3 regions of the Psychromonas sp. SR45-3 genome follow, and region 2 is predicted to be linked to each of the others. Evidence: predicted binding sites of a transcription regulator. Region 2 holds the regulator's gene; each other region holds the start of a gene.

Region 1 (10,156 bases), on a different contig from region 2:
GTTTTTCATCCACTGTCCATTACCTTTAAACTGTAAAGGCGAAACATTGATACTGATTTGAAAACCATCATCAACGTCTAGTTTTTTAAGCTCAGCAAGATCATAAGCAGCAGTACAAGCCACCCACTCTCCAATATCAGCAATGAGACCAATTTCTTCAGCAACAGAGATAAACTCTAATGGTGGCACGAGGCCTCGAATAGGATGGTTCCACCGAATCAAAGCTTCTGCTTTACAAATTTTATTTGTCGATAAATCAACAATAGGCTGATAATAGAGTTCGAATTCATTATTGCTAAGGCTATGGCGTAGATCTTCAATTAAGTCTCGTTTTTTAACCACATCATCGAGCATAATGGGGTCGAAAAAATGATGGCAATTTCGCCCTGCACCTTTTGCCTTATACATTGCTAAATCGGCACACTTAACGATGCTTTCAACCGTTTCTCCATGATCAGGAAAAATTGCAATACCGATACTGGTGGTGACATATACATGCTTACCTTTGATCACAAATCCTTTTGATAAATGTTCATGAATACCAATAGAGATAGTGTCTATATCAGATAAGTTGATTACATTTTCCACTAAGATAATAAATTCATCTCCCCCTAATCTCGCTAATATTTCAAAATCAGTCAACACACTTGCAATAGATTTACTCACTGCAATCAACAGTAAATCACCGTAGTCGTGACCTAAGGTGTCATTTATTTCTTTAAAACCATCGAGATCTAGTGCTAATACAGCAAAACTTTTATCTTTTTCGTATTCAATCAAGTCAGCTAGTTTATTCAGTATATAACGCCGATTAGGCAGACCAGAGAGAGGGTCACTAAAGGCTTGTGTGGTTAATTGTGTATTAGCCACTTTTAACGCCGTTGTTCGCTGCTGAACAGTTTCTTCTAAAGAATGATCCCGTTGTTCAATGGTTTCTAACATCAAATTAAAACAGGAAGCTAAATTACCTACTTCATCACTCGATAACACCTGTGAGCGTAAACTATAATTATTGGTTTTAGTCACCCTGTCTGCGACGGCAGCGAGCTGAGTAAGTGGATAAATGAGGCTTTTACGTAAAAATAACGACAAAATAAAACTAAGCACTAAAATGAGTACTAAAATAACCAGTAAAAAAGTGCTAAAAAATAATAAGCTCTGTTCAATTAACGAGTAATCAGCCTTTATCGTCAATACGCCATACACAATCCCCTGCATCTGCAGTGTTGTTTTAACCACCATTAAGTCCGTAAATATTTGTGTGGTATTGTCCTTTGCTGCAACAACAGCAACAAAAGCATTTCCTTTCATGTCTTCTACTTGAGCACTAACAATATTACTTTGCCCCTGAAGAGATTTAATTTGTTCTGTAGCACTTGCTTGATCTTCAAAAATCAAAGCTGCGGTAAGATTTGGGGCCAGTATATTAGCGATTGAGTTAAGCCTAGACTGTTCGGCGTTAGTCACTGCGTTGAGTTCATAGATAGTGAACATGGAGGCAATGGAAATAGTGCTAAAAAAAGCGACTAACATCAACATCGCAAGTAGTTTGGCTTTCAATGATCTAAACAATATGCGTTGTAACGGCATTACAATGGACCTTTATAGATTCGACCTAAGCGAAGTACTTTAGAACTCATATTAATACCTGATCGTTTCAATTTATTGGGACTTATTTCAAAACGGACTTTACCGCCAACGATAAAAAAATTGATATGACCACCAGATAAAATAAAATTATTAAATTCGCCAACTAACATGGCATTAGGAATAAGACCCTTAATGATAAGATCATTCCATTTAGCTATATCATATTTTGAAATGAATAAGGTATGACAACCCGCTATCTCTTCAATATCAGATCTTAAAAAACGAACCTCTACCGGTACCTTCCTTACGCTTAAATCTTTAAGTGTGATTTTAGCCGCTTCTACAAACTCAGTATCAAAACTACAAAGGTTATAACTTTCCGCTGTTGTTGCATTAAACCATTCACCCTGCGAATAGCGAGCAAAGTTATAAATAAAGCCAGATTTAATCGCATCTTCACGGGTTGTTGCAAAGGCAGTTGTTGATAGAATTAGCATCAAGGTTAATAATGTCAAAGTAAACTGTGCAGTAAGTCTCAACATGCAATTGACCTAGAATTTTGCAGTGATTTGAGCGGAATAACTTGGCTCAATATACGTGCTAATGGTAAATAGTTCACCTTTATTTCCAACTTCAGCGTGCTTGCCATAAAGCAAATTATTCCCAGTAAATGATAACATTACTGAAGGGGATACCTGCCAATGCCAGCTTAAATCAAATACATCATAATCTTTTGTACCATAGGCATCCCCATTCTCTAGGCGATAAATCACTGAAAATGAGTGCGCTGGAGTTAATAGAAAGCTAGTTTTGGCAATAAGTTGGCGTAAATAAGTATCATCACCCAAAGCAGGTATTAAATCGTCTGATGAATGATAGTTATGATAAGTATAACTGTAGCCAAGCTCGGTGCTTAATTTCTCGTAAGGCTGCCATTTAATAACCGCTTCTCCACCATAAGTGGTTAATTTACCACCTGATACAAAGTCAAGACTGATTAATGAAAAAGTATCATTAACACTGGGAGCAATCGATAATACATTACGGGCTTTAGTATGAAACAGAGACAGGTCTACCCACCAAGATTTAGTACTATAACGATAACCCAGCTCTTTAGAAATTGATTTTTCTCCTTCAATATTAGGATTACCAATAACTTCTGTGCGTATTCCAAAGGGAGATGATAATAGTAATCTTTCATTGTATTCTGCAAAGGAAGGTATGCGGATACCCTGTGAAATTGCCGCCCATAAGGTATGCTTTGATTCCGGAGTCCATAATAAACGAGCCATCGGCTGATGCCCCCAGCCAGTAAAGCTATTTTTTTCAGAGCGGTTACCAACAATTAACTTAAGCGTCTCGGGTATTAATGTGAATTGCGCTTGAACAAATCCACCATAATGGTGATAAGTATTAATATTATTAATATTTTTAACATAATCACTATCGTCTACGTCAATGTTGTTATAACGATAGTTCACTCCCCAATCAAATTGTATATGATTAATCAATGTGTTCATTTGATAATCAATATCTGTAATCAAAAAGTCATCTTTATAATTAGTTTGATTACCTTGCTGAGAGCTAATTGATGCTTGTAACATTTGATTAGAATCAGCTGAAAGTCGATGCTCTAACCTTGTCATCAGTTGTATATGTTCACGTGAATATTCATCGGCCGCAAATTCTTTCATATATGAATTCAAATTGGCTTGGTGCATATTCTGCCCTATTTCGATCTTTGTATAATCAGCTTGAGCCAAGAAAGAGAGATTATCATTTAAATTTAAATCAATTCTTCCTCCAATCGTTTTCTTTTGGCTGTGATCATTAGGAACAATAGCCTCATAACTTTTTGTCGATTTATCTGCTTTTTCAATACCACCAAAGACTCTAAAGGAGCTATAGTTGGCTAAATCTCCACCCACCCTAAAATCGGCCTTATGATCAATTTTTGAGCCACTCGCTAACTGTACGACAGTATCTCGAGTATCCACGCTATGTTTGGTAATAATATTAACCACGCCATTGGTTGCATTACTTCCCCATAATAATCCACCTTGACCTCGAATCACTTCAATACGCTCAATGTCAAACAAAGGAAGGTTTAATGCTTCCCAGTATACGCCAGCAAATCCTGGGTTATAAATGCTCTGCCCATCAACCATTACCAATAACTTACTTGAATAACGACCTGCAACACTACGAGCCGTGATCGCCCATTGATTATTATCAATTTTTCGAACTTGCATACCGGGCACTAAGCTTAACGCTTGCGCCACAGAAGTCACACCTGACTGCATGATCTCTTTGTTAGTTAAGACATAAATTGAAGCTGCAGTTTCAGACATACTTTGCAAACGTTTCATCGCTGAAGTGGTTTGTATATCTGCTGCCATCAAGTCATCAAAATCAAGACTAGTGAGATCATCTAATTGTGATGTTGAATCAGCGAATGTGCTGGGGAGAAGTAAAAGATTGAATAGCAAAAATACTGCTTTCAAATAACAATTAATATTCACTAACTTTACCATTGCTGGTACTCAATTATAGTTCGCATTAAAATTCCATTTTTAAAAAGGTATCTATTATAGATAGTTACCCATTTTATATCCTTATAAAGTACATAATTGTGAGTGATGATTTTATCTAAAACGATGTAGTAAGCAAAGTTGATTAAACAGCTAAATAGATTAGAAAATTAGGTTAATCAACATTAATTTATAGGCAATGGTAAATATTAGAATTACCGCCACAAAACGTTTTCTTATTTATTTAAAATTTAAAAACTAAATACGAGTATTAGCATACCAATAAAAGGAAATTAATACAGTTTTATACTAAATAATGGGTAATAATTAGTTAAATGTTAGCGTCTGCATCTTACTTAAAAATATAGCATTGATCATAAGGTGAATCAGTTAAAGTAAAACGTCAACATAGATAGACCGCTCATCACTATAAATATATAGCTTCATACCATCAAATTTTGCCGCTGACTGTAAAATCATTTACACTCATGCTCTCTTTTATTTTTCATACATTAAGGTGTAGTCCATGTTTTTCAAAAACCTTCAAGTTTATCGTTTCACTCGTCCAATGGAACAAGATGACAATGCACTAGAAAGAAACCTAGAAGAATTTAAATTTAAACCTTGTGGAAGCCAAGATATTTCAAAGTTAGGCTGGGTATTTCCAATGGGGAAAAGCGGTAGTATGTATACCCACATTCATCAAAAGCAAATTTTAATCTGTCTTAAAAAAGAAGAAAAAATGCTGCCTGCAGGTGTAATTAAAGACCAATTAAATGAGCGTGTGGAAGCGATCGAGTTAGAACAAGGCCGTGCATTAAAGAAAAAAGAAAAAGACAGCCTGAAAGAAGATATCGTCATGCAATTATTGCCACGTGCATTTAGCCGTACTTCACAGACTTATGCGTGGATAGATAATGAAACAAATATGCTATACGTCGATTGTTCAAGTACACGTAAAGCAGAAGAACTGATTTCTTTGCTAAGAAAAACGCTAGGTAGCTTACCCGTGGTACCTGTACAGCTACAAAATCAAACTGACGTTGTAATGACTGATTGGATATTAGAAGGCAATATTCCAGCCCACTACCAACTAGAAGATGAAGCTGAACTTTGTTCAGCCTTAGAAGGCGGCGGTATCATTCGTTGTAAGCAGCAAGATTTATTGTCTGAAGAAATTAAAAATCATATCAACTCTGATAAATTTGTAACTAAACTAGCACTCAATTGGTCCGACAGTATTTCATTTGTTATTGGTGAAGAGTTTGCTTTAAAACGACTTAAATTTTCTGATGTATTACAAGAACAAAATGAACATATTGAAGCAGATGATTTTGCTGCTCGCTTTGATGCTGATTTTATACTGATGACCGGGGAGATTAAACAACTTGTGCCTTCATTAATCGGTATTTTTGGTGGCGAACAAACTTTATAACCTTCCAACATCTTACAGCCCAGTTTAAAACCTGGGCTTTTTTTTAACTAACCTCAATTCTGGTTAATAAAAGCGGCATTATATTTAAAATCATAAGATTATATTTTTGGGCTATACAGTGCCGTTAGTTTTGCGTAGTTCAAGGCGAATTATTGAAGCAATAACTGGTTATTGAGAGATAATTTAACGAAGAAATCCGCGAAAATAAAGGTGTTGTATTGCTTTGCTTATCCAGAACTGAGGTTAACTATACCCGTTATTATCCAGCATGCCAAAATCAACAAGCTATGAAGTTAAAAGCTTCTACGCATACAGTAGCCAGTCTTACGGATATAATACCGCGCCTCAGTATTTATACATGAGTTGCAAATATAATTTACCCCCTTCTTTTCATCCATATAAGAGTGAATTAAATGACAGTTTCAATTTTAGGAAGTGCAACCAGTAAAAGCGCCACTAAAGCCTTACTATTAGGCTCAGGAGAACTCGGTAAAGAGGTCGCTATCGAATTACAACGCTTTGGTGTTGAAGTTATTGCAACAGATAGCTACGCTAACGCCCCTGCTATGCAAGTTGCACATCGTTCGCATGTGGTCAGCATGTTAGATGGAAAGTGCTTAGCTGAGATCATCCGCCTAGAAGCACCTGACCTTATCATTCCAGAAGTTGAAGCAATTGCAACTGACACATTATTAGATCTTGAAAGCCAAGGTTTTAATGTTGTACCTACCGCACGAGCGACTAAATTAACCATGGATAGAGAAGGTATCCGTCGTTTAGCAGCTGAAACATTAGCAGTGAAAACGTCTCCATATATTTTTGCTGATACTAAGCAAGAATTTTTACAAGCTGTTAAAGAAATTGGACAACCTTGTGTTATTAAACCTGTAATGAGTAGTTCAGGTAAAGGCCAGAGTGTTGTAAAAACAGATGCAGACCTAGATCACTCGTGGACTTATTCACAACAAGGTGGCCGTACTGGTAAAGGTCGTATTATTATTGAAGGATTTGTTCCCTTTGATTATGAAATCACACTCCTAACAGTAAGTGCTGTTGATGGTATTCATTTTTGTGCGCCTATCGGCCATAGACAAGAAGATGGTGATTATCGTGAGTCATGGCAGCCACAAGCTATGTCAGAAAAAGCACTACAACAAGCACAAGAGATTGCAACTAAAGTGGTGACTGAATTGGGTGGGTTTGGTTTATTTGGTATGGAGTTTTTTGTAAAAGGCGATCAAGTCTATTTTAGTGAAGTATCTCCCCGACCACACGATACAGGATTAGTGACACTTATTTCTCAAGATCTTTCCGAGTTTGCTTTACATGTAAGAGCCATACTAGGATTACCGATCGGAGCAATCACACAATACGGTGCCACTGCTTCAAGTGTTATTTTAGGGAATGGCGCCTCTCAAGATATTAAGTTTGCAAACGTAGCCGATGCTTTAGGCAAAGTACCAGGTGCGCAAATGCGTTTATTTGCAAAGCCTGATATTAACGGAAGTCGTCGTTTGGGCGTCGCTATTGCACGTGGGCAAGATATAGAGCAAGCAATCGCTAACGCTAAATTAGTAAGTCAAACAGTTGAGGTACTTTATTAAGTTATCAATCTATGACTTAATAATAACATTAATAATAAAATAGATACTCTACTAGAAAACTAATAAGATTTTTAAAGCGATTTGCAGATGCATATCGCTTTTTTCCTTTCATCAGATCCCTTTATAACACCACCACTGTATTAGCATCATAAGTACTACCTTCTTCTATTCCTCTACAAAAACAGTTTAAAAATCAAACAAAGCACACAAAAAATAAGCAAAGCTAACAAATTAAGCTTGATCATAAGTTCAAACACAAGTACTGTTGTTACATACAGTGTTTATTTATACAGGTGAATCATATGTTATCAAGATTAATTAAAACAACGCACACTACTCCCTATTTATTACACAATTATGATCAAAGCCCTTTAACTTCAAGTGCATTAGTTAATGTGCAATACCAACAAAATGATTACCAAGCGTTGCTAGAGCATATACAAAAAGGGAGTGATCAGGGTTGGATTTTATTTTTAGCTCCTCCAGGAAAACCTAATACTCAATTTTTTGAAAACGCAGGCATAGATAAAAGCAGAATGTTAATGATCGACGCGAATAAAGTTGCCGATAATTTATCATTATTATCAACATTACTTCAAAGTAACAATTACTGTACGGTGGTAACTTGGGTTAACGAGCTATCAGAGCAAACACAATTAAATATTGAAGCAGACGCTGAGTTAACAAATACCAGTTGTTTTATTTACTGTAAACATTAAACGTATAGTGCATTCAACCTGTTTATACCCGTTATCATTCAAGATAAAAATATCAATAAGCGACAGGATCAGCGGGTAAAATAAATTAAAGATCCAAAGACATCGATATTCAACACAAATTGCAAAGTGCTAACACTAAGCAGGATGCTAATAACTGCATGATAACTAGATACTAATAACTGAATACTAATAATTGAATTCTGATGCCTACATTGATTAAAATCAGTTGTTGAGGATGATAGTTAGTTATAATTGCTGCAAACTAGCTATAGCGATATTTAAACAGTGATACTTTGCCTATCACTCATTAATAACAAACAATTAATTAGGAAGATAAAATGTATCCATACAGTGATAAAACTAAACAATTAATAAGCCTGATCGGCAGCGGCGACACAGCCTATGTTCCTAAAGCAATTACCTGTGCGATTAAAACATTAGATCAAATTGCTAATGACACAGCTATACCAGAAAAAACAAGAGAATCAGCTGCATTTGCAGCGGCCAATTTAGTACTCAGCGATTATGATGATCAGAATTAAGCTGTAAAAAATAGACAACCAGCTAACTAGACTATCAGTAAGCCAGAATAGAAATAAACTCGTTTCTGGCGATCAGAATATTCGATATAAAAAATCACACCCAATACTATTCAATATGTCAACCAGCTGAACTGAGACAGTAATTTGCAATGGTAACGGACATAGTAAAAAATAACTAAAAATACCAACTCCGCTCACTAACTGATCAATCTTACTGGTTAAAAAGAGCATTCCGCTCTTGCATTCAACTTCAATAGTTTTTGATGACTCAATGATCAGGGTTAACTCAATTATTTACGATTACTCCATAGCCAGCGAATGCCATAAAGCAAAAAAGAAGCCGAAGCTTCTTTTAATAAATACTCGAGTAACCTAATATAGGTTAGCCAATATGCGTCAAACCACCCATGTAAGGCTGTAACACTGCAGGTATCTCGATACGGCCATCGGCACATTGATAGTTTTCTAAAACCGCTACCAAAGTACGTCCAACGGCTAAACCAGAACCATTAAGTGTATGTAGTAGTTCAGGCTTTTTAGCACCGGTACGACGGAATCTTGCTTGTAAACGACGCGCCTGGAAATCACCAACATTTGAACAAGATGAAATTTCACGATAAGTATTTTGCGCTGGCAACCATACTTCTAAATCGTAAGTTTTAGTCGCGCTGAAACCCATGTCGCCAGTACACAATACAACCTTACGGTACGGCAATTCTAAATTCTTTAAAACTTGCTCTGCATGGCCAGTTAACTCTTCTAACGCATCAAAACTTTTTTCTGGATGGACTAACTGTACCATTTCAACTTTATCAAATTGGTGCTGACGAATTAAACCACGTGTATCACGTCCATAAGAACCTGCTTCGCTGCGGAAACAAGGTGTATGTGCAGTCATTTTAATGGGCAAATCAGTTTCATCATAAATAACATCACGGCTCATATTTGTTAATGGCACTTCAGCTGTTGGAATTAATGACATGCCAATACCTTCTTCGGTCGCTGGATTTGTATTAAATAAATCATCGCCAAATTTTGGTAATTGCCCAGTTCCGTATAAGCTATCAGCATTTACTAGGTAAGGCACATACATCTCTGTATAACCATGTTCATTAGTGTGAAGATTAAGCATATATTGCGCTAAAGAACGATGTAATTTTGCTATTTGGCCTTGCATCACAATAAAACGAGAACCCGAGATTTTAACCGCTGATTTAAAATCTAAGCCGCCTAATGCTTCTCCTAATTCAACATGATCTTTTACTTCGAAATCATATTGCTTAGGCGTACCCCAGGTTAATACCTCTACATTTTCACTTTCATCTTTACCGATCGGCGCAGAGTCATGTGGTAAATTCGGGATCATGTCATAAATAGATTTAAGTTGGTCACTGACCACAGAAAATTCTTCTTTTGCTTTTTCTAAAGCTTCACCTAATTCATTCATCGCTTCACGTAATGGTTTGATATCTTCACCACGTTTTGCCGCTTGACCAATTTCTTTTGAGCGCGTATTACGCTCTGATTGCAAGCTTTCAGTAGAGACTTGAAGTGATTTTCTTTTTTCTTCTAATTCACTAAGTAAACTTACCTCTAAATCAAAACCACGTTTCTTTAATAATTCGGCAGTTTGTTCGATATCATTACGTAAAAACTTTGCGTCTAGCATGTTATTTCCTAACCTTTTAAAACTAATAAAGTACCTAGATACGCTGCAAATAAGCATACCACTACA
Region 2 (10,156 bases):
AAAGCGAGCTACTTAGCTCGCTTTAAAATATAAAGAACAATTGAGTTGTGACTATTAAAAGAGGCATTAATATCGATAATAAAAACTAACTTGATACTAATAAAACTTTACAAATAATCCACTATCTAATTTGATAAAAGTGAATGTTAGAAACGCCCGTTGGCAATGAGTTAACTAATATAAACTCCTAACTCTGACACCCACTTTCAATAAAATGATAAAACGTAAAAATAATTAATCCTCCTGTATTAATGAATACAACCAGTATTAACTTCTAAAACTGTATCTAATTACCCCGTTGGGTAGGTGAGTGTTTAAATTAACAACTCAGTTTTTGATGCGGTTTCAGTACACTGGTACGAGTAAAATTTAAAATAATCTTATACCTCCGTTTTATGTTTGTTAACGTGAAAATGCTTAAATTGGTCAAGTGCATTTAATGCGATTGTGAAGTTAATTTTAATAACTAAGCTTCCTGAATAACCAACTTGCTAACTGCGCAGAAGCACTGCCTATATTTGACTTTACTCCTCTTAAGCTCTCTTAGCTACTAATAATTGTAGGAGAGCTTTTTACCTTTTCCAGTACTATTTTTCATCTTTATAAATTATTTACAAAATTTAGATTAAGTCACTGAGATCGTATGGTGTTACCTGATAAACACAATAATTTAGCCAGTTGCTATATAAGAGATTTCCATGGCTACGCCAAATTGCATGTGGAATTTCATTCTCATCATCATTCGGGTAATAGTTAATTGGCATGACCGGATCTAGCTCTTCTTCAAGGTCTCTTAAATATTCGTTATTTAGTGTATTTGCATCGTATTCGGGGTGCCCAGTGATATAAACCTGACGACAATCAGGACTTGCCGCAAGATATACTCCCGCATCAGGCGCATCTGCAAATACTGTTAAATCTGTTTTATCTTTAATAGTACGGCTATTAAATTCAGCATAACGAGATAATGGCGCCCAAAATTCATCGTCAAACCCTCTTACTAGTGGATGATGATGATGTGACGTTCGGTGTGAATAAATACCAGAGAGTTTATCATCACGGGTTTCTTTCTCTAATCCATACAGTATGTTTAATGCTGCTTGTGCCGCCCAACATAAAAATAGCGTTGAGGTAACGTTATGGCGAGACCAGTTAACTATTTCCGTGAACTTTTCCCAATAATATACATTTTCAAACGGAATGGTGCCAAGTGGTGCGCCAGTAATAATAAAGCCATCCCATTTTCGATTTTTGATTCGCTCAAAGTCACCGTAGAACTTATCTAAATGCTTTTGCGGTGTATTTCGTGTTGCTCTAGCGTCCACTCGTAACAGTTCAATATCAACTTGTAAGGGAGTATTAGATAATAAACGCATGAGTTGCGTTTCAGTTTCAATTTTTTTAGGCATTAAATTAAGGATCAGAACGCGCAGAGGACGAATGTTCTGGTGACTAGCTCGTGTTTCTGACATCGTAAAAATATTTTCAGATTTTAAAATACTTGATGCAGGTAAATCATCTGGAATACGAATTGGCATAATTACTTCCTTAAAATGGCCTTTTAGACATCTAGAAGTCTAACACTAAAGTAACTATTTTAAATACTTAAATCTAATTTAGCAGCTGTATTTATTTTTTATCTCTATTTTTTGACCTCAATTATTGTCAAAAGTTAACTACTTCCTATGTTGATCCTTGATTATTTTTATCGATGCTAGCGCTTCCACCAGCTTGTCCTCACTTTATGTAGAATAATTTTGATACATTAGTTAGACTAAAAAAACACCAATAATTAAAAATAAAAGGAATAGTAATGCTTAATATTCAAACGGTTGTAGCGGACTTACATAATCCACAACATGCACAGGCTTATTTAAGCTTAATGTCGCATTATGCTTGTGACCCTATGGGTGGAGGTGAAGATTTGAGTGACTTTGCCAAAGAGAACTTAATCACAAACTTGCTTGCTAGGAATGATGTTTTTATTGTTTTAATTTTTAGTGATGAGCATCCAGCTGCATTACTAACTGCGATAGAAGGCTTCTCTACTTTTGCTTGTAAGCCATTATTTAATATTCATGATGTTGTCGTACACAATGATTTTAGAGGCCAAGGCCTTACTAAACATTTATTTGAAAAAATTGAAGAAGTCGCAAAACAGCAGGATTGCTGCAAAATAACGCTAGAAGTATTAAGTGGTAATGCCATTGCTTGTAAAGCTTATCAGCGCCTTGGCTTTTCTGATTATCAGCTGGATCCTGAGTTTGGTAGTGCATTATTTTGGACAAAAAAGTTATAAACTGCGATCACCTACCGTTTAGTTTATACATCAACTCAACGGTAAACAGCCCTTACTGATTTAGCAGCAACCCTAAATGAGGCTAAATCCATTAGCGCTTTTAATAATTCGCCTGTATTGCTTTAATATCTTCAACCATTAAATCCATATCAACATGATTAATGCCCTGTGCATTAATTGTCGATTTAAACGTGGCATGAAACTCACCTTCAGGATTGATTAGAACAATAGAAGCACTATGGTCAACTAAATAAAAATCATCAGTTTCCCCCTCTTCAACCAAGCTATAAATCAATCCTAATTGAGTAACAAATGGCCAAAGTTGTTGATGGGTGCTGGTTACGCCAATAAATGCTTTATTAAAATAGTGCACATAATCTGCCAGTTGTTCTGCTTTATCTCGATTAGGATCAACAGAAATAAATACAACTTGTGTGGTTGTATTTCGATCATTGGCTAAGCTTGGGTAAATACGGTCTAGGTCTGCTAATGTGGTTGGACAAACGTCGGGGCAATAAGTATAACCCACAAAAAATAAGGTCCACTTTCCTTTTAAAGATTGGTTGGTAAAAGCGACTTCCCCAGCTTTTTCAAAGGCAAATTCAGGTAATGGCTGCCGTGTCTGTTGTAACACTAAGGCATCATTTTTACTGTGAACTAAATGAAAAGATTGGGTGCTACCGATAATAAAAAATAAAATCATTAACAGCGCACTAAAAATTATTATTAAACGTTTCATTTAATTCACACTATAAGTTTGGAAGAGGGTTATTAATAACACTAATTGCCAATTACATCCAATCTGCAGTACGAATAACCCCAACCGCAATCCCTTCAATATCAAAAGATTGATACTCTAAGTCGACCTTTATCGCATCAAATAAAGCATTTTCTGCTTTTAATGTTATCTGCTTACCATCACGATAAAAACGTTTTACGGTGACATTGTCTTCAACACGCGCAACTACAACTTGGCCATTGTTTATGTTTTGAGTTTTATGTACAGCCAATAAGTCGCCATCCATAATACCAATATCTTTCATGCTTTCACCTTCAACGCGCAGTAAAAAATCTGCCGCAGGATGAAATAAAGCGGGGTCAACATCGTAATGTGCTTCTACATGCTCTTGAGCAAGAATAGGCTCACCAGCAGCGACTTTGCCAATTAAAGGTAAACCTTCATCGGCCACTATTTCATTATCTTTATGGTCGCTAACAACACGAATACCACGAGAGGTGCCTGACAATATTTCAATTGCACCTTTACGTGCTAAAGCTTTCAAATGCTCTTCTGCTGCATTGGCGCTTTTAAACCCAAGTATTTTCGCTAATTCAACACGCGTAGGAGGCATGCCAGTTTTTGCAATCTGATCTTTAATAACGTCTAAGACTTCGCCTTGGCGTTTGGTTAATTCTTTCATTATGAACTCCAAGCAATAAAAAACTGTAAACAAACACAGTGTATATTTATACATGGATAATTACTAGGGGCTGTTTCTCTTTAGCGCCGTTTTTATAGGAATTTATGCGACTACTATCAGTTTGAATAGATTAATGATTTTAAACCTATTTAAAAAGCTCAGAAATGGACAAAGGGCGTACTGTTCGAAGTAACAATAAAAAACCACAGGCCTCTAAAATTCGACATTTATTCATCCCACTCACCATTCCACTTACAATCATCAGTGAACGGAACGGCAAGCCGATTTTAGACTGCACGTCGAAGAGCTCGCGAGTGAATTCAGACAACGTAGACCGCTTATAACACACCTTTAAAACTAACAGTGGTTGCACCGCTGTCGTTTTTAGGACCAATCCAAGTTAATGATTGTGCTATCGATGGGGGGAGTTTATCTGTGCCTTGAATTTCACCATTTAATTGGTAGATACCACCCTCGCCAAGATTAATATCTAAGTTTGTATTTAATTGCTCAGATTCTTGAGTGACAAAAGCAGTAATATTGCCATTATCACATCCTAAGTCTACGGAAGGAGAAGCTAAATTTACATTACCCATTTGACTATAAACAAAGGCATTATGCCATACCACTCTTCCCTGTAATTGCTCACAATAAGGGTCACCTTGCTTTATCTGCTGAATAACTGCAGAAAAATCACCTTCTATTTTTACTGGTAATTTAGTTGGTATCAATGTGAGTAATTCTGCGGAGGTTAAATCAACCATAACATTTGATGCGCTTGCACCTGTTAAACCATATTGCACAAAACCTTTGCCTGACATTTTATTAGGGCCATTATAAAAGGAGACATCAGCACCTATTGCTAAATTCAATAATGCTTTTAATTGAACATTCCATTGCACATTATGGAGCGTAACCTTAGGGTTGATGATAATTTGTTTGGCTTGTCCATTCCATAGGCTACCAGAAACATTATTGATTTTAACCGTTGAAGCTGGCATCCAGCTGACAACAGCTGCAGCAGGTAGATTAACTAATAAACTACCACAGTAAACCAATACAACAAGTATCGCTATTTTGACTTTCATTTGAACCCTTTTACAATGCTAATAACTTAATGACAGACGGTTAATCTTAACCATACCTTGTATTTTATCCTGATTTAAATCAGCACTATTAACTTGTACTTGGTATTGATTTTGTAATGCAGTGATCCATTTTAAGAATTGGTTGAATTCAACTTGATTAATCCAAATATCAACGCTGCCATTACGGTTTTGAATACGAGAAATAACAATTTTATTACGCTTTGCAGTACTACTAATCAACTGTGATAAATTTTGTTTTCTCGCCGTTGTCTTATTATTTCCAACACCCGCAGCAACGAGTTTATTAGCATTACTTTCTACCCAATGTAATGTTTGTTGGCTACTTTGTAGTTTTTGCTGACTCTCTGCTAAATTAGTCGCAATAGGTTGCCAAATAAGAAAATAAATAATCGCAATGAATACAACCACCAGCGAAATAAAGGTCAGCTGTTGCTCTCTTTCTGAAATGTTATCCCACCACTCTTTGATTTGTTCAAACATTAGTTAACCCTCACCGTTAATACACCGCTGACACGGTTTTTATTATTACTCAATGCCCCTTGGCCAAGCGTATATTTAGTAGGAACTTTTTTGGCGAGTAATTCAAAGGCCTGAAAGCTATCGGCACTAACCGCTAAACTTATTTGTTGGTTTGCACGATTAAATTTTAACGTTGAAATTTGTAAGCTCGGTACCGCTTGAAAAACTGGAAGCAAATCATTTAACATCGGTAACAAACCATCTGCCTGTGTACCAATCGATGACTCAGCCAACAAACTTTTCAATTTTTTCTTAATTCGGCTGTATCGTAAAGGTGATTGATTAGCAAAAGCTTTTTGGTAGAGAGTCTCTACTTGATGTTTTACTAATAAGGTTTCTCGATCTGCTTGTTTTGTGGTGATAACAGCATTAATTAATACCACAATAAACAAGATAGCAGCGGCAATTGCAGGTAGCTTCCACTTAGCGAATTGAAAATTACTTTCTTTTTTAACTTTAAACTCACCGGTTAACAGATTAATAGAATTATTAAGACACCCCTCTGCTAACAATTGCATCGGCAATACAACTGCTTTTTGCTGCCACTGGCCTATACAATCATGGGGTATGGCACTATAACTTTCAATTTGCTGTTCTGGTTTATCTAGTAAGTGTAATTGCAAAATGTTATTTAACATATCACTTTCACAACACCAAGCTTGATATTCATCAGTACGTATTAACCATTGGTTATCAAGTTGTAATGCTTGCCATTGTTGCTCCGTAGGTAGGGGCAGTGTTAATGCCTCTGGAATCAAACGTTGACAAAAAATATCGGCATCAGCTAACCAACCCAACCACATTGTTAATTTACTTTTAAAACAAATGGCAATTTCAACTAAGTCTGTTTTTTTAGCTAAAACTGAAAAGTGTAACTTATCAACATCACTAGCCAAGTCATCTTCCAACATATAAGGCAGAGCTTGTTGCATTTGACGTGTATAGGTCCCTTTAATCACTACTGATTTTAATGTGACATCGACGCCCGGCACTAAGCAAATAACTTTACGAGACTGTGCTTTTTCCGCTAACAATTTCAATGCCTGTGCATTATCTAAATCACCCGACGCAATGATCTCTTTTTCACTTTCAGACCAAACTAACCAATGGATAGTTTGGTGTGCTTCACTTGCTAAGCGGATAATTAATTGTTCACTCACTTGAACATCTCCATGCCAACCACCTCTTCAACTCCTGCATATTGGAAACGAATAGTCGTCGCTTTTTTATTCTCTACTTTAAATAATAGCTTGAAAACCATTACTCGCTGATCAAACTCTGCTAAACCAAATAATTGAAAAAAATCACTCGTGACACTTAACTGTGAACTGATTACATCAGGTATTAACTTATCGGCAATTAATTCTGATGCTAAAAATTCATCAACAGATGCCCAACCACTAATTGGTCTATCGTCTAATATAGATTGAATATCCTCTATTGTAATAAGCAATTCAGGTGGAAATAAAGCAAATAGTATTTGTGGTTGCTTTTTATTAACCGTATTCACATTAATCAACTGATTTGATGCCGGTAGAGCACATAAAAAAGGTTTTATGCGTTCATAAATCTGGTCAGTGACCCCTTGTATTGCTCTTAACTCTGAAACATCAACCATCAAATGGTTAGCGGTTAAATGTGGTACTCCCACTGACTCGTAATATCTATCTTCTGCACCCTGTGAAACATCGACAGTATCATTGTTATCCAGCCAATCCCGCGTAGACTCTGCAATTATTTCAGCAGCATACTCTTCAACACCTAGCGAAATCAGTAACATTTGAAATTGGCTAATAGGTAAAGCACGAGTATCATCTTGGTCAGCTTGGGCAATGGCATTAATATTGAAGCAGCGACGGTAATCTACCATGTTGCCAGTAATCGATCCTTCGTCGACAGGAAAAACGATATCTGGCGTGGCCCATATTTGATCTAGACTGATCACTTCGCTATCGGCAAAATCATCTTCTAATACCATGCGACTAAAATCCACGGTCGCTTGCCCGTACCAATATACTTTTTCTGAATACGAAAGTCCTTCTGTGCGCAATAAGCTAGAGGTCATTCGCCCTGTCATAGTGGCAGCAATGGTCACCATGATGGCTAAAATCATTAAAATAGTGATTAATGCAATACCTCGTTGCTTACGATGTTTCACCATTAATCTTCTACCGTACTATCAGACAATATAAAAACTCGCTTTAATTCACCGTAATGTTGGCTGTTAATCGTCATTTCAATACCTTTAGGTATTGTTTTATCTGCATTCCAAGTATCTATCCAATCATCATCCCAAAATCTAAAACTTAAACTATCAACATCATTTAATATTACTTGTTGTTCCGGTTTCTCTCCCGCGACAATATCTGGGTGTAAATAATACAAACGCTGTAATTGATTATTCTTAACGCGATAACCTACTCGTAAAATAGTTGAACGAGGCAATAAATTAAGTGGGTTAGTCCAACCTAAGCGATTAAACTCTATGCCTTCAGAATCTGAATCCAATACTTTTTTTCCCACATACAATACTTGTAATTTTTCATCTTCGGCATTACCTGTTCGTGAAATGCGTGCCACCATTTGTACAAAATCACGTTCAATTAATAACATACCACGCTGAATTTCAACTAAATGCTTATCATGCTCACGGCTGATTTCTCCACTGCGTAAAACACCTTGCAATATCTGGTAAGCAGCAAGGCTTAATGTTGCAAAAATAGCAATGGCAATCAAAATTTCAATTAAGGTAAAGCCATTTTGTTTAACCTGCTGATGGTACTTATGGTTTGGCAATGTAAGTCCTTATATACCCAAGCGCTTGCCCATCTTTTTGGTCACTCACTTCAACATCTAATGCCCTGAAATCCGTATTACCTGTTGCTACACCTTGAAAGCGCAAATACCACTTAGTATTCGCAAACTCAACTTCCTCTCGACGCCAGTGTAATTCAGGCCACTGCTGTTGTAATTTAAGCTCTGCAAGGCGGTTGCTTGCTACCCACATTGCGAATGTTTTTTGCTGTAAATAACTTTGATTACTTAATGATTGTGATGCGGCTTGCATTACCGCAATACCAGCAGAGGCTAAAATCACTAACGCTAACATCACTTCTAGTAGCGTCATGCCTTGATGTTTTTTAATACCTTGATAAGTGAATAATTTGCTCATAAATCACTCATTAGTTAATTCAACTTGACCGCTCATGCCCACTTTAACTGTGACTTTACGCGATACATTCTCTGTACTAGAAAATTGATAGCTGAAAGGTGTCACTTCACCACTAGACATAATAAAAACATGTGGGTTAATAGATGACTGTCTTGTTTGACCGTCAATGTTAACTAGATATGATTGCTCTACAAAAGTGTCAGAGTCCGCTTTTTTCTGTGCTTGTTCTAACTCCCCCCAAACGTTGCCCACTAGATTATATTCGGCACTAATATTGTCTGGGAATGTTATGTAACCATTGATCTGCGAGTTTACTAAAGGTTGCCATTGTCTTTTACTAAAGTTATAAAAAGCAAAAGTGTAACCTTGCTCATTAAACTCAATACCAAATTCAGTATTTAAAATTAATGCCTGATCCTGTGCTAGCTGTAATAAAGTACTAAAACGTTGCGCATGCCATTGGCTGCTTTGCGCAGTGTTACCTGAGCTGGTTAATGTCATGACCACGCCAACAGAAATCATGCCCATTAACACTAATACCAGCATGACTTCTAATAAAGTGAAACCTTTCACATTATGCATTGGAATGGCCACAAATACATTTATGCATTATTTATCATTGAGGTTCCATGTACCGATATCATCATCAGTTCCTTCTTCACCATCCAAACCGACTGAAAGTACATCGATTTTACCTTTCACACCTGGACTATTTAGAATGTAATCATTACCCCACGGATCTTGAGGAAGTCGCTTGATGTAACCATCTTCACGATAATTACGTGGTGCAGGAGATGCGCTTGGCTCTGAAACTAATGCTTCTAAACCTTGATCGGTTGTCGGATAAACACTGTTATCTAATTTATACATATCTAATGCATTTTCTAAGGCAATAATGTCTGATTTAACTTTTTGTACATCTGCTTTATCTTTATTACCGATTAAGTTAGGTACAACCATTGCTGCTAATACACCTAAAATAACGATAACCACCATGATTTCTAATAATGTAAAACCTTTTTGTTTCATTTTTGGTTTTAAATCTTTCACGCTTTCACCTTTTTTTATTATATAAATTGTATAGTTCAGTTATCCTGAAACCATATTATTAAGAGCCAAAATTGGCTGTAAAATGGCTGTAACAATAAACAAAACCACTCCCGCCATTGAGATAACGAGCGCAGGTTCAAATACCCCTAGTGCTAATGTTACTTGTGCCGAAAACTGTTTGTCTTGATTATCGGCAGATCGTTCCAACATATTACCTAATTCACCACTTCTTTCTCCACTGGCGATCATGTGTAACATCATCGGAGGAAACAACTTAGTACTATCTAATGCTCTCCCCAAACTTGCTCCTTCACGAACACGTTCAGCGGCTTCCTTCACTTTTAAGCGAATATATTGATTGCTTAATACATCACCGGCAATACCCATTGCCTCTAACAATGGCACAGCACTGCTATTTAAAATACTTAATGTACGTGCAAATCGTGCTGTATTTAATTCATTTGCGACTTTCCCTGCAACCGGAATACGTAATAAAAACCGGTCGAAGCGTAATTGGTTATTCGCTTTTCGCAAATGATGTTTAAACAACAACAAAGCAATAATACAGAAGCCTACAAAGTACAAA
Region 3 (10,156 bases), on a different contig from region 2:
ACAAATTTCTACTAAATCATTCATGCGATTAATACAACGCAATAACGTTGACTTACCACAACCAGATGGTCCGATAAATGCGGTTACTTTACCCTTTGGGATTTTCATCGATACGTTGTATAACGCTTGTTTTTCACCGTAAAAAAGATTTAAGTTTTTAATTTCCAATGCTGTATTATCAGCGGTTAAAGCACTTAAATCACTACCTTTTACATTCAAATTTGATAAATCAATCATTGTCTTTCCTAATCTTTATTCACACACAAGACTGTGTCTGTTTTTAAAATGTGTTATTGATAGATAATGTGTAACCATGCGAGATTCTTATCAACGCTATCTACCTATTTTATCGCTACCTTTTAATGCTCCAATGAGCGGTATTTTTCACGTAAATTATTACGGATTGAAATGGCCGCTAAATTTAAGCCAATAATCACAGTCACTAATAAGAATGAAGTGGCATACACCAGTGGTCGTGCTGCTTCAACATTTGGGCTTTGGAAACCAACATCATAGATGTGGAAACCAAGGTGCATGAACTTTCTATCCAAGTGTAAGAATGGGAAATTGCCATCAACGGGTAACGTGGGCGCTATCTTCACCACACCAACCAACATTAAAGGAGCCACTTCACCGGCTGCACGAGCAACGGCTAAGATCAGTCCCGTCATAATTGCAGGGCTCGCCATTGGAATTACAATACGCCATAACGTTTCCGACTTGGTCGCGCCTAATGCTAACGATCCTTCACGCAGCGTACTTGGAATACGGCTTAAGCCTTCTTCTGTCGAAACAATAACCACGGGTAAGGTTAAAATAGCCAAAGTTAATGCTGACCACAATACACCAGGTGAACCAAAAGTAGGTGTAGGTAATGCTTCTGGGTAAAGTAGTTGGTCAATACTGCCACCTAGAATATAGACAAAAAACCCTAAACCAAATACACCGTAAACAATGGACGGAACCCCCGCTAAGTTAATCACAGCAATACGAATAAATTTAGTAATATTATTTTTGCCGGCATATTCATGCAGATAAATAGCAGCAACCACACCAAATGGGGTAACGATCACTGCCATTAACATCACCATGAATACGGTACCAAAAATAGCAGGGAAAACACCACCTTCGGTATTAGCTTCACGCGGGTCGCTACTTACAAACTTATAAACTTGATGAAACCAATGCCCTACCTTTTCCACAAAGCTCATATCATTAGGTTGGTAAAAATCTAAAATATATGAAAGCGGCATAGTGACTAAACGCCCAGTCATATCTTTTACAACCACACTATCGCGTTTAGCTTGATCTCGGTAATCAAATAACTCATTTTCTAATGCTAAGTACTCGGCGCGTAAGCTATCACTTTGAGCAGCAAATTCAGCGACCTTTTGTGGTGTTAGACTGCCATCAAGCTCTAATTTACGTTTATTTAAGCGAATGCGATCTAAGTCATAGTTGATACGCCCGATATCACCAGTCAATAACCCATGCTCTTTATCTCTAAACTCAAGCGCACGTTCAATGCGTTTATTTAACTCACCAACTAATGCACTTTTTTCAATATTTAATTTTTGCTCGCCCTCATTGATAGCCTCTAGGTAGCCGTAAAAATTACCGTTTTTAGTTCTTTCAAACACCACAATATCATTGGCAATTTTTTTATCTTTAATGATAGTTTCCAATATCCATTGAAAATCTAAATCAACATATTCACGATTACCTATTTTAATCAAGAAACGTTGTAAAGAATCACCTTCGTTGTCAAGACCAGTTACACCTGCATCGAGTAACTGTTGTTTTAGTACATCTTCAGTGTCGTATATTTCACCTATTAATACTGATTTTTGACCTTGCTCATTTTGCATATCAAACTCATACACAGTCGCAGGCCAAAAGAAACTTAATCCTCTCCATCCGATTAATAAAAACAAACCTATTACTGCAATCAAACTCAAACTTACAGCACCACCGGTCATCCAAATCCACGGTGTGCCTGATTTAAACCACTTACCCATAATAACTAACTCCTATTTATAGGCTTGAATATTTTTCACGCAAACGCTGACGAACAAACTCAGCAATGGTGTTGAAGAAGAAAGTAAAGATAAACAATACAAACGCAGCGAGGAATAACACACGGTAATGTGAGCTACCCACTTCAGACTCTGGCATTTCTACAGCGATGTTCGCTGATAAAGAACGCATTCCCTCAAAGATGTTCCAATCCATAATTGGCGTATTACCCGTTGCCATCAGTACAATCATGGTCTCACCCACTGCACGCCCCATTCCCATCATTACTGCAGAGAAGATACCTGGACTCGCCGTTAAAATAACTACTTTAGACAATGTCTGCCAACGTGTTGCACCTAATGCTAACGACCCCATTGTTAAACTCTTTGGCACACTAAAGATGGCATCCTCAGCAATCGAGAAAATAGTAGGGATCACCGCAAACCCCATCGCAATGCCAACAATAAGCGAGTTACGTTGATCAAAGTTAATACCTAACTCATTGGTTAAATACATACGGGTATCACCGTTAAATAACCATAATTCAAGCGTGTCACTAAAGGCCATCGACAAATAGCCAGTAACAACAAGAATTGGCAGGAGTACTAACGGTAATACGCCTTCACTGATTTTATCACTTAGTGATTTTGGAAGATTAGACCAAATCATTGCCGCGACTAACACGCTCGCAGGTAAGGTGATTAATAATAAGACAATCCCCGGTAATTGGCTTTCAACAATCGGTGCTAACCATAACCCTGCTAAAAATCCTAGTATAACCGTCGGTAATGCTTCCATTATTTCAACGGTCGGTTTGATATAAGTTCTGATACTTGGTGCCATGAAATAAGCTGTATAAATAGCAGCAGAAATACCAATAGGCACAGCAAATAGCATCGCATAAAATGCGGCTTTAATAGTGCCGAACGAGATTGGAACTAAACTCATTTTGGCTTCAAAATCATCACTAGCTGACGTTGATTGCCAAACATATTGCGGCTCTGGGTAGCCTTCATACCAAACTTCTTGCCATAAGGCAGACCAAGTAATTTCAGGATGTTCATTATCAACATGGTAAAGTTTAATGGTGTTGCTATCAGCAGCAAGAATTGCATTTGCACGAGGTGAAATAGCAACAACTAATGGCCCTGCTTTAGTAATCGATTCAGTTAATAGTTCAGTTTCACCGGTAGTGTGAAAAATAGATAAGTCACCTGATGCTGTAGTTGTTAAAAATCCCTTACGGAAAAATTCAGGTGTTATGCTTGTCACGCCTGATGATGCTTTAAAATCTCGAATTAAGGTGAACTCGCGTTTATTGTCATTTAACACTTCAAACCACTGGCTAATCACACCATTTTCATTAGCAACAAGTAAAGAACTAGCACCCGTCAATAATTGCATCTTAGTCACGTTACTGCCAGGCGCATTGATTTTAAATGCCGCAGTAATACGAATATTGTCACTATCAGACACATCGTAAACTAATAAGTCATTACCGCTACGTACAAACAATTTACTCAGATTAGGTGTGAGTAATAACTGTTCAACTTGCTGAGGAAATGAAGGCAACTTGAATAATGACTGTTCCCATTCAACTTCATCAGTCATCATATTTTCTTCGGCTGTTAATAGTAAGAAAAGCCCTTCACCATTACTTTGTACGCCAGCTAAACCTGCATATTCAGGATTCATTTCAAAGGCTAAATGAGTCAATGGTTGATTATCTTCAGAAACAATAAAGTCCTGTTCACCTAATGGAAAGCTGACTTCAGGCGTAATTAAGCGTTTATCATTAGGGTAAGATGTTACAAAGCTGGGTTTAACAATTTTGACTTCACCGCGTTCATTACTGATCGCATAAATACCGGTTGAAGCCATTGTTTTAGCAATGTTATGAGTGTTAGTAAAAGCTTGGTATTGTAATAAATTTTCACCTAAATCATCGTTTCTCAATGAATAAAAGCTTAACAACCCTTTCTCATTTAATTGATAGCTAACTTCATTTTGCTCATCGAGGCCCAATGCATAAATGGCAGTTGAATCTTTACGTTGAAAAGATTGTGTTTGTTCGATACTCACGGGCGCAAAAATAGGTAACACGACATACAATAGATACCCAAAAATTAATAACAATGCGACAAGCACCAAAGTGCCGCCTCCTGTTACACCATATTTAACTAACTTATCCTTAACCACACGCTTTTTATTCGCTTGCAGCGTGGTCGCTAAATCACGTTCCATTTACTATCTCCAACATAATTGATGGGCACGATTATATTGCTATTTTGTGACAGTTATATGACAACGTTATTGATACTGACATTTATACCATTAACTCCGTTAAATAGCCGATCAATCTTGCTAGTTAAAAGGCATCACAGCCAGGTTATAAAGTAACAAAGGGATAAAGCATTACGTTACAAATATTGAACTATAGATTTGGGGTTAGGGATAGTATTTCAGTAAAATTTCCCTCTTTAGTAAGGTAATACCAATCACACTAATTAACTGTTCTATTTTACTTGTTAAAATAATTTATTTCTTCGTTGTAAATTTCGTAAAGGGAACAACCATTTAGCTCAATTTACGCCTTAAACTAAGTCATTTTTCCTGCGCAAAATTTAGAGCACTTATTTAATGTAATCGGTATAAATTTTAAATGATGTCATCAAAGTAGGGAGAGAGAGGAAAGAAATTTTAAATCAAAAAAAAAGGAGACAAAATGCCTCCTTCTTCAATTCTGTTAATCAATAATGATTAAGCTAGCGCTTTTTTTGCAACTTCTACTAAATGAGCAAATGTTGCTTTATCAAATACAGCGATGTCAGCTAGGATCTTACGATCGATTTCAACAGAAGCCTTTTTAAGACCATTGATGAAACGGCTGTAAGATAATCCGCTAATACGAGATGCAGCGTTAATACGTGCAATCCATAGTTGACGGAACTGACGTTTACGTTGACGACGGTCGCGGTAAGCGTATTGACCAGCTTTAGTTACTGCTTGAACTGCTACGCGATAAACACGTGAGCGAGCTCCGTAATAACCTTTAGCTTGTTTTAAGACTTTTTTATGGCGTGCACGAGCTTGTACACCGCGTTTTACTCTTGGCATTTTATATATTCCTTACTTAAGCGAATGGTAACATTCTGTTAATACTAGGTACGTCTACTTTAGCTACCATGCTTTGAGCACGTAGATGGCGTTTACGTTTAGTAGATTTCTTAGTAAGGATATGACGTAAGTGAGATTGCTTACGTTTAAAACCACCAGAAGCAGTCTTTTTAAAGCGCTTTGCAGCACCTTTGTTAGATTTCATTTTAGGCATTGCGAACTCCGCATTGTTAAAATATTAAATTAAACCAGTAAGGCGAGTAAATAGTGCGAATATTCTCATATCCGCACATCAATACTACTTTATGCCTTAGCTAGCACGTTTAGGGCCAAGTACCATCACCATTTGACGACCTTCCAGTTTAGGGAAAGATTCGACAGTTGAGATTTCAGCTAAATCGTTTTTAACGCGATTCAGTAATTCCATCCCAAGTGATTGATGCGCCATTTCACGACCACGAAAACGTAGCGTTACTTTGGCTTTGTTACCCTCTTCAAGAAAGCGTATCAGGCTGCGTAGTTTTACCTGATAATCGCCATCATCAGTCCCAGGACGGAATTTTATTTCCTTCAACTGAACCTGTTTCTGATTCTTCCGTTGTTCTTTAACGGATTTACTCTTTTCAAAGAGAAATTTGCCATAGTTCATGATGCGACAAACTGGCGGCTCAGCATTTGGGCTAATTTCTACTAAATCCAAATCTGCATCAAACGCCATGTTTTTTGCTTCATCTAAAGAAACAATACCTACCGGCTTACCTTCTGAATCAGAAAGACGTACTTCAGTACCAGTTATTTCATCGTTTAAACGATGTTTATTGCCCGTTTGCGGGGCTTTTTTTGCACCTTTTATAACAAATTCCTCCAAGTGATTTATGATCGTGCAATGATTTCTCGTTTTACATGGTCAACAAAATCATTAACCTGCATTTTACCAAGATCATCGCCCTTACGTGTTCTTACTGCAACTTCATTTGCTTCGACCTCTTGGTCACCCACAACTAATAAGTAAGGAACGCGCTTTAATGTATGCTCGCGGATTTTAAAGCCTATCTTCTCATTTCTCAAGTCCGAAATTGCTCTAACACCCGATTTTTTCAATTTATTTACTACTTCCGTGACAAAATCTGACTGTTTGTCAGTAATATTCATCACAACCACCTGTTGAGGTGATAACCAAGTTGGATAAATACCTGCGTACTCTTCAGTTAAGATACCAATAAAACGTTCTAATGAACCAAGAATTGCTCGGTGGATCATAACTGGAGTATGTCGTTCGTTGTCTTCACCGACATAAGTTGCGTCTAAACGACCCGGCATTGAAAAATCTAACTGTATTGTACCACATTGCCATGCACGACCTAAACAATCATACAAGGTAAATTCAATTTTAGGGCCATAGAAAGCGCCTTCGCCTGGTAGATACTCAAACTTAACACCATTTTCATCTAATGCATGTGCTAATGCCGCTTCAGATTTATCCCATGTAGCATCATCACCCACACGTTTTTCAGGACGAGTAGATAATTTAACCACAATATCTTCAAAACCGAATGTTTTATAACATTCAAATACCATATTGATACAAGCAGATACTTCTTCAAGAATTTGAGCTTCTGTACAGAATATATGCGCATCATCTTGTGTGAAACCACGAACACGCATTAAACCGTGCAAAGAACCCGATGGTTCATTACGGTGACATGAACCAAACTCTGATAAACGTAATGGTAAGTCACGGTACGATTTTAAACCTTGGTTAAAAATCTGTACATGACCAGGACAGTTCATTGGTTTAATTGCATAATCACGGTTTTCACTACAAGTACAGAACATGCCGTCTTTGTATTTATCCCAGTGACCAGATTTTTCCCATAAAGAACGATCTAAAATTTGTGGAGCTTTCACTTCTTGATAACCAAAAGCAACGGTTTGTTCACGAATGTAACTTTCAAGCTCGCGGAAGATAGTCCAACCATTTGGATGCCAAAACACCATACCCGGTGCTTCTTCTTGCATATGGTATAAATCTAATTGTTTACCAATTTTACGGTGGTCACGTTTAGCCGCTTCTTCAAGACGTTTTAAATAAGCATTTAATTGTTTTTTATCAGCCCATGCAGTGCCGTAAATACGTTGTAGCATTTTGTTGTCTGAATTTGCACGCCAATAAGCACCAGACACTTTCATCAATTTAAACCATTGACTAAATTTCATCATCGGTACATGTGGACCACGACACATATCGACATATTCTTCATGATGATATAAACCAGGACGGTCGTCTTTATCGATACCTTCTAATATTTCTAACTTATAAGGTTCATTACGTTCTTTAAATACCGCAATCGCTTCATCAACAGATACTTTCTTTTTAACCACTTGGTAATTTGTTTTTACCAATTGTTGCATGCGTTTTTCAATTTTAGCTAACTCTTCATCATTGATGGTGACATCAAGGTCGATATCATAGTAGAAACCATTATCAATGGTTGGTCCTATTGCCATTTTAGCATCTGGATAAAGTTGCTTAATTGCATGACCTAATAAATGCGCACATGAGTGACGTAAAATTTCTAAACCTTCATCATCTTTAGCGGTGATAATTGCAACACTTGCATCGTGATCAATAGGATCACTTGCATCCACTAATTTTCCATCAACACGTCCAGCGATACAGGCTTTTGCAAGTCCAGGACCGATATCTGCAGCGATTTCCATAATTGAAGTAGTGTTGTCAAATTGACGTTTATTTCCATCGGGAAGAGTAATAATTGGCATGCTAATTCCTCACAGTGATGCTTCCAACCAAAAAGCATTTGTATTTGTTAAAAATGAGGAACGTATTTTAATGTATTAAGGAGCACAATAAAAGGTATTGAAGGTTAATTTATCAATACTCCCCTAAATTCTATCTATTTTTATACTTCTTTTATACTTCGGCTTTATCAATCATCTCTTGGTCAAACAATTGCCCTTTGAATAGGTTTTGTAATACATCTTTATTACTTGCAACATATAACCCTAACTCTTCCAGTTGCTGGTCATCCAATGAAACTGGACTCTGGCTTAAGAACAATGCAATTTGATCAGCGCTATCTAACATTTTATCGTATGCATCTGCTTCTTTCTTACTGGTAAAGGTCATTTTTTCAACACCTTTTCTTTCTACTATGTATTTAATGATGACTGCCACGGTGGCCTCTTTTAATAACGAATTAAACATGGTTTTATATACAGTAAAACTATTTGTAATAGAATGCAACTTTTGTCATCTTAAAATTAGTTTGCTATCCTCCATTAATGTAAAATTATTGATAATAAACAATGCAGACAATTATTTGCAGTCACTGTGACTTAGTATCACAAAAACCAATCTTAGCGCCTGGCTATGTTGCAAAATGTGCACGCTGCGAGCGTATTCTTTACAAAAATAAAGCGGTTAATGCGAATAAGTTATTTGCCTTATCAATAACGGCTTTACTGATCTGTATTCCGGCCTTTTCATCACCTCTGATATCGATTCACTTATTAGGCGTTACAGAAGAAGCGAATCTATTACAGGGTGCAATAATGATGATTGATATTGCTCCTCTTGTCTCTTTTGTGGTGCTATTTTGTGCGGTTGTTGCGCCAACATTGTTAACTGTATGTATTGCCTTTAGTAGCGGCTGTGTGGTGTTTAACAAACGTCCCTCTTTATTAAACTCTGTACTTAAGTTAACTGCTATTTTATTCCACTGGTCAATGTTAGAGGTATATCTCGTTAGCTTTATGGTCGCTGTATTTAAATTAATTAGTTATGCTGATGTCTATTTTAATAGTGGACTGTATTTTTTTGTGGCATTACTGATACTAAATATGACGATGCTCTGTGAATATAGTAATACAAAATATTGGGAATATTTACGTAATGAGTAAGCTATTAAAACCCGGTATCAGCGCCATGCAACAGGGTACGCAATTATGCAGGGTCTGTACCATGGACTCTTCGATTTCAGCTAACACAACGCATTGCCCTTATTGTGGTAGTCCAATTTCAGTGCGCATCAAACATAGCCAACAAAAAACCTGGGCCTTGCTGCTGACCGCGATGGTTTTTATAATCCCTGCCAACCTATACCCTATTACCTATTTACTAAAAAATAGTACACTTTATCCTGATACTATTTTTTCAGGTATAATCAGCTTATTTGAAAGTGGTATGATAGGCATTGCCTTGATTGTTTTTATTGCCTCTATTCTGGTACCTATTTTAAAGATTATTGCACTTTCTTTCATTTCACTCGCAGTGCATTTTCAATGGCAGCTGTCACCTAAAAAACAACTTTTTGCTTTCAAAATAGTTGACTGGGTAGGACGTTGGTCAGTACTCGACCTATTTGTTATATCAATCATGGTAGCCGTCTTCGATAAGGGAAACTTTTTGTCTGTTTACCCAGGTATCGCAGCTACTTCATTTACCGTTGTGGTTATCACCACATTATTTGCTGCGCAGAGTTTTGATACTCGTTTAATATGGGATGCTAACACTAATGCAAAATAACCCTACTGACCAAGCAATTATTGCTAAGTCACGTTCAATTTCCCCAATTTGGTTTTTACCTTGTATTGCAGCCCTATTAGGCATCTGGATTTTATTTCAAAATATCACCCATAAAAATGAACAAGTCACTATTCACTTTAAGCGTGCCGACAGTATTATCGTTGATAAAACAAAAGTGAGATATAAAGGTGTCATTGTTGGAACAGTAAAGAAAGTGGAGCTCGATGAAGTAGATGGCGTTAATGTTATTGCAGAAATAGAATCTCATGCCGTATTTCTATTGAAAAAGAAAAGTCAATTTTGGTTAGTTTCACCAAAAGCTTCATTAACGTCGATATCAGGTTTAGATACTTTATTTTCAGGCAGCTATATCAATTTATTACCCGGTGAAGGTGAATCAGAAAACGAATTTAATGCCACTAATGAACAGCCTATTAATATTCCTGAAAATGCATTATTACTTACGCTTAGAAGTAA

Evidence for each region. Region 2 encodes LexA, which represses DNA repair genes until DNA is damaged. Its sites were predicted from a motif close to TACTGTATNNNNATACAGTA; they were not measured.
Region 1: H5084_RS12295 (SulA-like leucine-rich domain-containing protein) is a predicted target of LexA. The motif match lies at 7,436-7,455, and genes of this name have one in related genera.
Region 3: H5084_RS18010 (YebG family protein) is a predicted target of LexA. The motif match lies at 8,356-8,375, and genes of this name have one in related genera.

What each region holds. Positions count from the first base shown of each region.
Region 1 covers NZ_JACJDP010000021.1:61,537-71,692, reverse strand. Annotated here, with positions in the region: gene H5084_RS12320 (EAL domain-containing protein) at 1-1,590, opposite strand, end outside; gene H5084_RS12315 (YfiR family protein) at 1,590-2,132, opposite strand; gene H5084_RS12310 (TonB-dependent receptor domain-containing protein) at 2,142-4,112, opposite strand; gene rdgC (recombination-associated protein RdgC) at 4,648-5,556, shown strand; gene purT (formate-dependent phosphoribosylglycinamide formyltransferase) at 5,982-7,160, shown strand; gene H5084_RS12295 (SulA-like leucine-rich domain-containing protein) at 7,463-7,879, shown strand; gene H5084_RS12290 (YaeP family protein) at 8,218-8,421, shown strand; gene serS (serine--tRNA ligase) at 8,804-10,090, opposite strand; gene crcB (fluoride efflux transporter CrcB) at 10,099-10,156, opposite strand, start outside.
Region 2 covers NZ_JACJDP010000027.1:8,583-18,738, reverse strand. Annotated here, with positions in the region: gene metA (homoserine O-succinyltransferase) at 621-1,538, opposite strand; gene H5084_RS13785 (GNAT family N-acetyltransferase) at 1,814-2,299, shown strand; gene H5084_RS13780 (SCO family protein) at 2,400-3,038, opposite strand; gene lexA (transcriptional repressor LexA) at 3,091-3,720, opposite strand; gene H5084_RS13770 (type II secretion system protein N) at 4,059-4,808, opposite strand; gene H5084_RS13765 (type II secretion system protein M) at 4,827-5,309, opposite strand; gene gspL (type II secretion system protein GspL) at 5,309-6,508, opposite strand; gene gspK (type II secretion system minor pseudopilin GspK) at 6,505-7,509, opposite strand; gene gspJ (type II secretion system minor pseudopilin GspJ) at 7,509-8,144, opposite strand; gene gspI (type II secretion system minor pseudopilin GspI) at 8,131-8,520, opposite strand; gene gspH (type II secretion system minor pseudopilin GspH) at 8,524-9,102, opposite strand; gene gspG (type II secretion system major pseudopilin GspG) at 9,130-9,549, opposite strand; gene gspF (type II secretion system inner membrane protein GspF) at 9,610-10,156, opposite strand, start outside.
Region 3 covers NZ_JACJDP010000053.1:10,175-20,330, forward strand. Annotated here, with positions in the region: gene pstB (phosphate ABC transporter ATP-binding protein PstB) at 1-237, opposite strand, end outside; gene pstA (phosphate ABC transporter permease PstA) at 360-2,018, opposite strand; gene H5084_RS17985 (ABC transporter permease subunit) at 2,035-4,260, opposite strand; gene rplT (50S ribosomal protein L20) at 4,777-5,133, opposite strand; gene rpmI (50S ribosomal protein L35) at 5,150-5,347, opposite strand; gene infC (translation initiation factor IF-3) at 5,444-6,001, opposite strand; gene thrS (threonine--tRNA ligase) at 6,007-7,914, opposite strand; gene H5084_RS18010 (YebG family protein) at 8,066-8,329, opposite strand; gene H5084_RS18015 (paraquat-inducible protein A) at 8,461-9,054, shown strand; gene H5084_RS18020 (paraquat-inducible protein A) at 9,047-9,679, shown strand; partial or broken gene H5084_RS18025 (MlaD family protein) at 9,669-10,156, shown strand, end outside.